DNA from 3 places in the Glutamicibacter sp. St.4D3 genome. Region 1 is predicted to be linked to each of the others. Evidence: riboswitches for the same ligand, from Rfam matches in the RefSeq annotation. Region 1 holds a riboswitch; each other region holds the start of a gene.

The links. A riboswitch is a leader RNA that binds a small molecule or an ion and turns the genes downstream of it on or off. The one in region 1 is predicted to bind thiamine pyrophosphate.
Region 2: another riboswitch for thiamine pyrophosphate. It lies ahead of thiM (hydroxyethylthiazole kinase); the one in region 1 lies ahead of thiO (glycine oxidase ThiO).
Region 3: another riboswitch for thiamine pyrophosphate. It lies ahead of AC6I21_RS11865 (ECF transporter S component); the one in region 1 lies ahead of thiO (glycine oxidase ThiO).

What each region holds. Positions count from the first base shown of each region.
Region 1 is NZ_AP039380.1:2,242,995-2,246,259, forward strand. Features, by position in the region: gene AC6I21_RS10280 (thiazole synthase) at 1-195, opposite strand, end outside; gene thiS (sulfur carrier protein ThiS) at 201-455, opposite strand; gene thiO (glycine oxidase ThiO) at 599-1,711, opposite strand; TPP riboswitch at 1,708-1,820, opposite strand; gene AC6I21_RS10295 (GNAT family N-acetyltransferase) at 1,918-2,928, shown strand; gene AC6I21_RS10300 (OsmC family protein) at 3,024-3,265, opposite strand, start outside.
Region 2 is NZ_AP039380.1:51,898-55,162, forward strand. Features, by position in the region: gene AC6I21_RS00250 (bifunctional hydroxymethylpyrimidine kinase/phosphomethylpyrimidine kinase) at 1-73, opposite strand, end outside; gene thiE (thiamine phosphate synthase) at 70-711, opposite strand; gene thiM (hydroxyethylthiazole kinase) at 780-1,565, opposite strand; TPP riboswitch at 1,557-1,651, opposite strand; gene AC6I21_RS00265 (hypothetical protein) at 1,718-3,265, opposite strand, start outside.
Region 3 is NZ_AP039380.1:2,564,376-2,567,640, reverse strand. Features, by position in the region: gene AC6I21_RS11885 (Na+/H+ antiporter subunit E) at 1-531, shown strand, start outside; gene AC6I21_RS11880 (MrpF/PhaF family protein) at 528-794, shown strand; gene mnhG (monovalent cation/H(+) antiporter subunit G) at 794-1,153, shown strand; gene AC6I21_RS11870 (DUF4235 domain-containing protein) at 1,244-1,486, opposite strand; TPP riboswitch at 1,614-1,770, shown strand; gene AC6I21_RS11865 (ECF transporter S component) at 1,837-2,457, shown strand; TPP riboswitch at 2,564-2,718, shown strand; gene AC6I21_RS11860 (ECF transporter S component) at 2,782-3,265, shown strand, end outside.

The DNA.
Region 1 (3,265 bases):
CGAATCCCCACCGGCTGCGGCATAGTGCCTGATGGCCACGGTGGTGACCTCGGTGCCCGAGGCGACCAGGGCCTCTTCCAGGGTGCTTAGGGAGGTCGCTCCCCCGGTGCCCATCACCAGGCGGGAGCGCAGTTGTGCCCCGGCAATGCTGAAGACATCTTCGGGCGTGTGGGGTGCTTCGTTGCTCTGGGTCATCTTCCTCATCCTCCCTGTGCGGCGGTGACCAGGTCGATGCGCGCCCCGGGCGCCACCGTGTGGCTGGCCCAGGCGCTGCGCGGAATTACGTCCCCGTCGATGGCGAGGGCGATTCCCAGCCGGGAGCCGTCCACGGCCAGGCCTTGTTCGTTGATGAGCTTTTTGGTGTGCCCGGCGACGATGTCACGCACGGTGGCCCCGTCGGGCAGGTTCAGTCTCTGGCCGTTGAGCTGCACCTCGATCTCGGTGATTTCAGGCATTGCGTCTCGTGCCTCTCTTTCTGGTTGCTTTGGCTTTGTCTGGTGGCGCTCACCGGGGTGGCGGGCGGCGCCGGATGTCTGGGGTTGCCCGGGTTCGGGGCCGGCTGCGCGGCGGACAGGACCGCCTGATCGGGTGACCGGGATCAGTGGCTGGTGCTGCTGGCCGCGACCGGAAAGCGGTGCAGCCCCAACAGCCCACGGTGCGTCCCCGGGTCGGCGCCCAGCAGCAGGTCACTGGCGATCCGGGCGCCCAGGGGTGCCAGCAGGACGCCGTGGCGGAAGAACCCGTTGCTCACCACCGTGTGCGCGTCCACCCGGTCGATGATGGGCCGGTCATCGGGGGTGCCGGGCCGGGGCCGGGCGATCACCTCACGCAGGGAGGCGTCCATGATCCCGGGCACCAGGCGCCGGGCATCATCCAGCAGGGTGTACAGCGCCTCCACACTGACCAGGTCGTTGCCGTCCTCGCGGCTGCTGGCGCCAAGCACGATGCTGCCGTCGCTGCGCGGCACCAGGTACACGTTGCGCCGGTGCACCACCCCGCGCACCGTGTGGGTGAGCAGCGGGTGTAGGTGGGCCGGCAAGTGCAGGCGCAGGATGTCGCCGTGCACCGCCCGCAACGGCAGCCGCGGGGTGCCGGGCACCTGTCCCAGGCCCGTGGCCAGCAGCACCTGGTCCGCCTCCAGCACCCGCCCGGTCTGGGTGTGCACCCGCGCCGTGGCGCCGCAGTGCTCCACTTCGCTGACCTGCTCCCGGATCAGGTCCTGCCCAAAATGCTCGATGAGGATGCCGGTCAGCGAGCGCGGATCGACCTGGTGGTCCTCGGGGAATACCAGGGCTCCGGCGATGTTCCCGGCCAGGGCCGGTTCCCTGCGCCGCGCCTGGGAGCCCAGCAACATTTGGGTGGGCAACCCCAGCCGGTGGCGGACCTCCTCCAGCTCCGCCAGCGCCTGGCGGTCGGCGGCCTCGGCGGCGACGACCATGGTCGGGTTTTGCCGGTACGCCACCGTCGCACCGGTGGCCTGCTGCACGCGCGCCACCAGTTCCGGGTAGAGCTGCGCCGAGTCGGCCATCATCTGGTGCAGCCGGTCCTGTCCCCAGACGATTTCCGCGGCCGGGGCCAGCATGCCCGCCGCCGCATGGCTGGCGCCCCCGGCGGGGTCAGGGTCGCAGAGCGTGACGCGCACCCCGCGGCTGCGCAGTTCAAAAGCGGTACATAGTCCGGCGATCCCGGCACCAACGATCACGACATGCATCAGGGCACTTTCCTTCCTACGGCGGCATGACCCGCATCAGGTGTGGCGGTCGGCACGAAGCCCTCTCAGCCCGGATCAACAGATCGCGCAGGCTCCCGCGGAGTTAGAAGGATTATAGGCATGGTGCAGCTCACAAACACCAATTGCATGACGGCCGGTCCCGCCGGCGGGCCGCCGCACACACAACCCGTGGTTCACTGGGAGGCATGAACGCATCCGGCACCACTCACAACGCGCAGTCCTACCCCCGGCTCCTGGAGCGCAGCGACCCGTTGGCCCAAGAGCTGCTGGCCCTGGAAGAGCAGTTGCTCTCACCAGCGGTCCGGGGGGATGCGCAGCAGCTGGCTGTGCTGCTGCACGAGATGTTTGAGGAGGTGGGGGTCTCGGGCCGGCACTACACGAAGGACGAGATCATCGCGCTGTTGGCCACCCAAACGCGCACCGATAATCCCCCGGCCGCCCTGCACGCCCCGAGCCTGTTGGCCTTGTCCGAGCATCAGGTGCTGCTGCGCTGGCAGAGCACCGGGGTGCGTACCGCCCACCGTAGTTCCCTGTGGCAGTTGGAGCGGGGACGCTGGCAGCTGCTGTACCACCAGGGCACCGCCAGTGCCGTTGGCGCGCAGCAGCAGTCGACCCCGGCGCCACGCCCGGCCCCAGCCCCGGCAGGACTGGAAGCGACGAGGGCGCGTCTGCGCCCGCTGCGCCCCACCGACGCCCCGGCGGTGTTGGCCGCGTTCACCTCGGATGCGCAGATGAAGCGCCAGGGATCGGTAAGAACCCTGGATGAAGCCCACGCCTACATCGACCGGCTGCTGGCGTCCCCGCAGGAGCAGCGCCCCTACGCCATCGACGTGGACGGGACGCTGGTGGGCCTAGTGTGCGCGAGCCTGGACCGGGCCAACACGCTGGGCTGGTTCTGGTACTGGGTGGCCGCCGGATACCGCGGCCGGCAGCTGGCCAGCCGGGCCGCGGCCACCGTGGCTGATCACCTGCTCAGCAGTGGCGGCGTGCACCGGCTGGAACTGGGGGCGCGGGCGAACAATCCCGCGTCCCTGCGGGTGGCCCGGGCCGCTGGCTTCATCCAGGAGGGTGTGGAACGCGAAAAGTTCGTCATGGACGGCACCCGGGTGGATGTGCTGACCTTTGGACGGCTGCGCAGCGACCCGTTCCCGGCCATCGCCGCCCTGGAGCTGGAACCGGCTCCGGGCGAGGCATAGCTGCGCTGTATCCGCGGTTGGCCCCAAGCCGGGGTGCGCGGCCCGGAAAGGCGGGGGCGCCACCGGCATCAGCCGGCGGCGCCCCCCTCGCGTTCCTAGTTTTCGACCCGCGTGCTGGTCACCGGCGTGCCCAATTCCACGGTGCGTGAGACCGTGCAGTACTTGTCGTGTGAAAGCTTGATGATCCGGTCAACCATTCCAGCGGCCTTGCGCCCCTCCTCGGTGTCCGGGAACTTCAGGTCGAAGGACATGGAAATGTCCTTCATGCGGCTGGCCCCATCCTCGGTCACCTTGTATCCGGCGGCCTCCACCTTGAAGGTCTCCGGTTCACTGCGCC
Region 2 (3,265 bases), 1.2 Mb from region 1:
CCTTCAAATCCGCCTGGATTCCGGCGCCCCCGGAGGGGTCGGAACCGGCGATGGACAGGATGTTGTGGATCATTTCGCCTCCTGCCAGGCGCGCAGCAGCCCGCCGGCGGCCGCACCGGGGTCGGTGCTGGAGCAGATGGCGCGCACCACCGCCATGCCCTCGGCCCCGGCCGCGCGCAGCGCCGGGGCGTCCTCGGCCTGCAGCGCACCGATGGCCACGCAGGGCAGCTGGGCGATCTTCCGGGCCCGGGCGAAGCCCTCGATCCCGATCGGGGTGGGGTGGTCCTTCTTGGTGGGGGTGGCCCGGATGGCCCCGACGCCCAGGTAGTCGATCATCGAGGCGTTCGCGTTCGCCGCCGCCAGCTGCTCATCGGTGGAGGCGCTCAACCCCAAGGTGGCGTCCCCGATCAGTTCGCGCACCCGCTGCACCGGCAGGTCCTGCTGCCCGATGTGCACCCCGGTGACCGCGGCCCCGGCGGCCCGTGCCGCCAGGTACACGTCCACCCGGTCGTTGACCAGCAGTTCGGCCCGGCCCGCGGTGAGCTGACCGGCGGCCAGGGCCAGTTCATAGAATTCGCGCGCGTTTTCCTCCTTGGCGCGCAGCTGGATCCACTGCACGCCAGCCTGCACGGCGGCCTGGATGACCTCAAGGGTGCGGTGTGGGGTGCAGCTGGCGGTGTTGGCGACCAAATATACGCCGAGATTTCGCATGATTGTCCTTAAACCGCCCCCTGCGGGGCCGGCGGGTTGACTCGTGGGCGGAATGAAGAATGAGGGATCTAGAGTTCCTCGATGCGCACCGCACCCAGTTCCTGCGGATCGGTCAGGGCCAGGGCGTCGAGGAACTGCGCGGCAAAGCTGCCCGGCCCCAGGGACAGGGCGGCGGCGCGTTCGGCGGCCCGCCCGTAATAGGCGTGGGCGGCCACGGTGGAGGTGAACACGTCCTGCCCGGCGGCGATCGCCGCCGCGGCGAACGCACCCAGGGCGCACCCGCCGCCGGTGACGCGGGTCAGTTCGATCCCGTCGGTGTGCACCATGACCGTGCGCTGGGCACTGACCACGGCGTCGGCCGGCCCGGAAATCGCGACCACCGCGCCGTGGCGTTCGGCCAGTTCCCGCCCGGCGGCGATGGCCGCGGCCACGGGGTCGGCCGAATCCACCCCGCGCCCGGTGGACTGGTGCCCGGCCAGGGCCATGATCTCCGAGGCGTTGCCGCGGATCAAGGCGGGGCGCAGCGAAACGATGCGCTGGGCGTAGCGCGTGCGCACCGGCAGCGCGCCAACGGCCACCGGGTCCAGCACCCAGGGCGTGTTGGCCTGGTTCGCGGCCTCGATCGCCTCATCCATGGCGGCCAGCTGTTCGGTGCTGGGGGTGCCCAGGTTCACCAGCACCGCGCAGGCGGTCTTCGCGAACGGCCCCGCCTCCCCGGGCAGGTTGGTCATGGCCGGGGCGGCGCCGGCGGCCAGCAGCGCGTTGGCGGTGAAGTTGGCGACCACGGTGTTGGTCAGGCAGAACACCAGGGGGCTGGTGTGGCGCAGTGAATGGATCACGGCAGGCAGGGTCATGTGCGACATCCCTCCGCTAGTTTGAACTAGTTCAGGTTCGACGGGTGTCATCTCAGTCGGCGGCGCCGACACCCCGTGTCACTCGTGACCGAGCGTACGCAATCGCCCACCCGTTGACAAACCTGTGACGCGCCGCACCGCGCCGCCCCCGGTCAGGGCCGGCCCGGCGCGCCCGGCGGTGCTGCAGGGCCGGCAGCAGCCGGGCGCCCATGTGCCGCTGCCGGGTGCCGTTCGGGGCCGGGGTGCGGGATGAGCAGCCGCGCCGGGAAGCACAGCACCGCCAGGCTGAGCCCGACCCATCCGTAGTCAAACCCGTAGCCGCAGAACAGCAGGGCGCCCAGGGCGGCGGTCACGGTGCGCAGCGAACGCAATTCGATCACCTGCCGGTACCAGCGCTCCCAGTGCCCATCCACCGCCCAGGCCACCTGCATCCGCCGGCTGGCCAGGCGCACGGCGGCGTGGGCCAGCAACAGCACCGCCACCAGCAGCAGGATGAACGCCGCCGGGGCGGTGACCAGCCCCCACAGGTAGTCCAGTGGCGGGCGCAGCAGGAAGTAGACGCTGGCGGCCATCAGCAGCCCGGCCACCGGGTAGATCCAGCGCGGCAGCGGTCCCCAGTGCCGGGGCCCGGTCCGACCGGCCTTGCCGTGCACGTACCCCATGCTGCTGCCGGTGATCACCAGGTAGAGCAGGGCGGCGCCGGTGATCAGCACCATCAGGTGCATCCCCGGCCGTGCATCGGGCAGGGCCTGCGGCTGCGGTGAGTGCGTGGGCCACAGGACGAGCAGCAGGATCAGTGAGGCGCCCAGCGCCAAGTACTGGGTGGCGAACAGGTGGTCGCGCAGGGCGCGCACCGGATGCCGCGGCACGGCGGTGACGCCCTCGAAGTTCTGTGGCGGGCGCCAGAACAGCATCACCAGGGCGACGCCGAGCACGGCGTAGTTCCCTACCGAATCCCAGCCGTCGCCCAGCGCGCGCAGCCGCTCAAGGTCCCCGTCCGCGGCCTGCTGGTGGAACCACCGGGCCTTGTAGTGCAGGGCGGCCGCGCCGTTGGCGGCCAGGACCACGGCCACGGTGCGGTACAGCCGGTTCAGCCACACCCGGCGCAGCATCCGGTTGTCGTGCCGCGAGATCCCCGGCAGCGGCCTGCGGCGCAGGATCACCAGGCTGGCCAGGAGGGTGGCGGCCACCAGCAGTCCCAGGCAGAGGGCCAGGTACGGCAGCACCTCGCCGGCCGGGCGCAACCCGTCGGCGGCCGGGATGAAGTAGCTCAGTTCCTCCCCGCTGAGCTCGCGCTGCGCGGTGGGAGCCCGGTAGGGCACATCGCCCGCCGCCCACAGCGCGGTGAGCGAGCCGGCCAGGACCAGGACGAGGGCCGCCACCAGCTTGCCCGGCACCAACCCGGTGCGCGGCTGCGGGTCGGCGCTGCGCTGCACGCGCGGCCCGGTGAACTGGGCCAGCACGTAGACGAACCCGACCCACAGCGCCGGGGTGGCGGCCCGCCCCACCGCGCCCGGCCAGCCGCCGGGCACCGCCTGCCCCTCCGCGCTGATCGGGTAGAAGGCATCGAACCAGTCGGTGGAGACGGCGGCGAGGAATCCGATGAGCGCGCACCACCGGGCGTACCGGCGCGCCTGGGACAGCAGGTTCCCGCTCCCGCTCGGGCTGAGGGCCCGCAGGATCAGCGCCACCAGGGCGGC
Region 3 (3,265 bases), 320 kb from region 1:
CTGGTCTGGGGCGCGCTGTGGCAGGACTTCACCCCCGGAACCCTAATCGTGGGGGCGCTGCTGTCCCTGCTGCTGGTCGCCTTGTTCCCGCTGCCCCCGGTGCGCCTGTCGGGGCGCATCAACCCGTGGTACTGCTTCCTGCTGCTGGGCTGGTTCATCATGCAGGTGGTGGCGGCCAGCCTGGAGGTTTCCTACCTGGCGCTTTTCCGGCGCCAGAAGACCCGCAGCTCCATCATTGCGGTGCGCCTGCACACCGACTCGGACCTGATCGTCACCACGGTCGGGCACGTGCTGACCCTGATCCCCGGATCGTTCGTGGTGGAGGTGGACCGTCGCAGCTCCACCCTGTACCTGCATTACCTCAACGCCTCCAACGCCATCAAGGTCGCCCGCTCCCGGGCGAAGATCCATGAAATCGAACGGCGGGTGATCATGGCCATCGGCAGCCACGACGAGTACGAGTACGTCAAGCAGGTGCGCAAGGACATCGCCCAGCGCGCCCGCCAGAAGGCCAAGGAGGCAAAGCGTTGAGCTACATCATCGTGGGAATCAGCGGAGTGCTGCTCTCGGTGGGTGCGGTGGCCTGCCTGATCCGGGTCGCCCGCGGACCCTCCATCCTGGACCGGGTGCTGGCCCTGGATGTGATGCTGCTGATCATCTCCGCCGCCCTGTGCCTGGAAATGTACCTGAACCGGCACACCAACCACATCCTGTTCGTGGTGATCGCCTGCGCCATCGGCTTCATCAGCTCGGTCACCGTCTCCCGGTTCGTTTCCGACCAGAGGAATGCGTGATGGATCAGTTCCTGGAAATTGTGGCCGCCGGCTGCATGATCGTCGGCTCGCTGATGTCATTGATCGCCGGCATAGGCCTGTTGACCTTCCCCGACCTGCTCACCCGGATGCATGCGGCCACCAAGCCCCAGGTGCTTGGCTTCCTGCTGCTGTTCATCGGGCTGGCCATCCACCTGCGCTCCTGGCAGGTGGTGCCGGTGCTCGCCCTGGCCTGGGGCGTGCAGCTGCTAACCGCACCGGTCTCCGCGCACATGATTGGCCGTTCCGGGTACCGCACCAAGCACGTGAAGCGCGAAACGCTGTACAGCGATGAACTGCGCACCGTGGTGGAGAACGCCAGCCGCCAGAACAAGGACTAGCGCCACTGCCGGCACCACGAACAAGGGCCTCGGAGCACCGCATCACGGTGCTCCGAGGCCCTGCCTGTCCACGGCGCAAACGCCGGGGAACTACTTGTTCAGCTTGGCCAACGCCTTGCGGGTGCCGCGGTCGGTGAGGACCTGGATGATTGCGGCCACCACGGAGGAGAAGACGGCGAACGCCAGGGCCTGGCGCATCGAGGCTTCGGCTTCGGCTTCCTGGCCGTGGCGCGGGGCATCATTGCCGGTGAATCCCTTCCACAGGCGGTCCACCAGCTTGCTGCCGACAAACCCGGCTCCCAGGGAAATGCCGGTGGCGAGCAGCTTCATCATTGGTTTCATTCTTCGCGCTCCTGTTCGCATGGGGACTTCTCTTTCTATCGAAAGCATATCCTGAGCTATGGTGGCATCGCAGACATGGCATCGGGTGATCCACGGATCGCCGGGGCAATCTGCTGACAAGAAACGACAGGGGAGCGTCATACCGTCCCCGAGGCTCACCGCGCAGCAAACGCCGGTGGCCGGGGACCGGTGGAAGACGCTGAGAGTGCGATAGATCGCAGACCCTCGAACCTGCTCCGGCTAGTACCGGCGAAGGAAGTCGAGAATCTCAGATGTGCGGCAGGGACAGCTCCCTGCGCATCCGCATGTGCTCCCCTCCTGAACCAGGAGGATGGAAGAAAATGGCAACAACCAAGCGAACCGGCGGCACCTCATGGAAGGTCGCGGACATCGTGATCGCCTCGGTCATCGCCGTGGCTTCGGGCGTGGTGTTCTGGGCGTGGAGCGCCAGTTACGGTTTCGTGACGCTGGCCTTCGCCGCGTTCCCGCCGGCCAGCGCGCTGCTCTCGGGCATGTGGCTGTTCCCCGCGGTCCTCGGGGCGTTGATCATTCGCAAGCCCGGTGCGGCACTGTACTGCGAACTGCTGGCCGCCATCATCGAGGCCCTGCTGGGCACCCACTGGGGACTGACGGTGCTGGTCTCCGGGCTGCTGCAGGGGCTGGGCGCCGAGCTGGTGTTCGCGCTCTTGCGTTACCGGGTGTGGAACCTGTTCGCCGCCATGCTGGCCGGTTTCTGCTCCGGCTTCCTCAGCGCCCTCAACGGTGCCTACATCACCGCCCACTTCGTGCACTATACCGCCGGGATGAAGCTGTTCCATGTGGCGGCGATGAGCGTCTCCGGGTTGCTGATCGCCGGGATCTGCTCGTTCTTCCTCACCCGCATGCTGGCCAACACCGGTGCCTTGGCCTCCCTGCCCAGCCGTCGGGCCCACCGGGAACCGGTGCTCACCCGCTCCCGCTAGGCGGCGCCTGGCGGCCGGAGCAAGAGCAATATGACGTCCGCCTCAAACCGGTCGCCGGTGCGGGTTCTGCCCGACCGGCATCCTGGGGTATGGTGGCAACGCAGACATAAACCGACAGGGGAGCGTCATACCAGCCCGCTGCCGTGCCGCCAGGCGCGTCACGGCAGGCGTAAGGGTAAAAGACGCTGAGAGTGCGATAGATCGCAGACCCTCGAACCTGCCCCGGCTAGTACCGGCGAAGGAAGTCGAGAATCTCAGGTATGCCCCCGGGGACGCGCCCCGGTTCGCATACATGCTCCCCTCCTGATTCAGGAGGATATTCAAGTGACAACAACACCGTTGCGGGCCAGCAGCTCGTGGAAGGTCGCCGACATCGTCGTCGCCTCGGTGATCGCCGTGGCTTCGGGCGTGGTGTTCTGGGGCTGGAACGCCGGTTACGGCTTCATTTCCCTGGCCTTTGTGGCCTTCCCGCCGGCTAGCGCCTTCGTGGCCGGGATGTGGCTCTTCCCGGCAGTGCTCGGGGCCCTGATCATCCGCAAGCCCGGCGCCGCCCTGTACTGTGAACTGCTGGCCGCGGTGATCTCCGCGCTGCTGGGCTCGCAGTGGGGCATCACCGTGCTGGTTTCCGGCATTGTCCAGGGGCTGGGCGCCGAGGTGGTGTTCGCGCTCTTCCGCTACCGGGTGTGGAGCCTTGGGGTGGCGATGCTGGCGGGGCTGGGCGCCGGACTGTTCGGTGCGCTAAGCGAGGCCTACCTGATGGCCTACTATGCGGAATACACCGCGGGCATGAAGCTTTTCCACGTGGCGG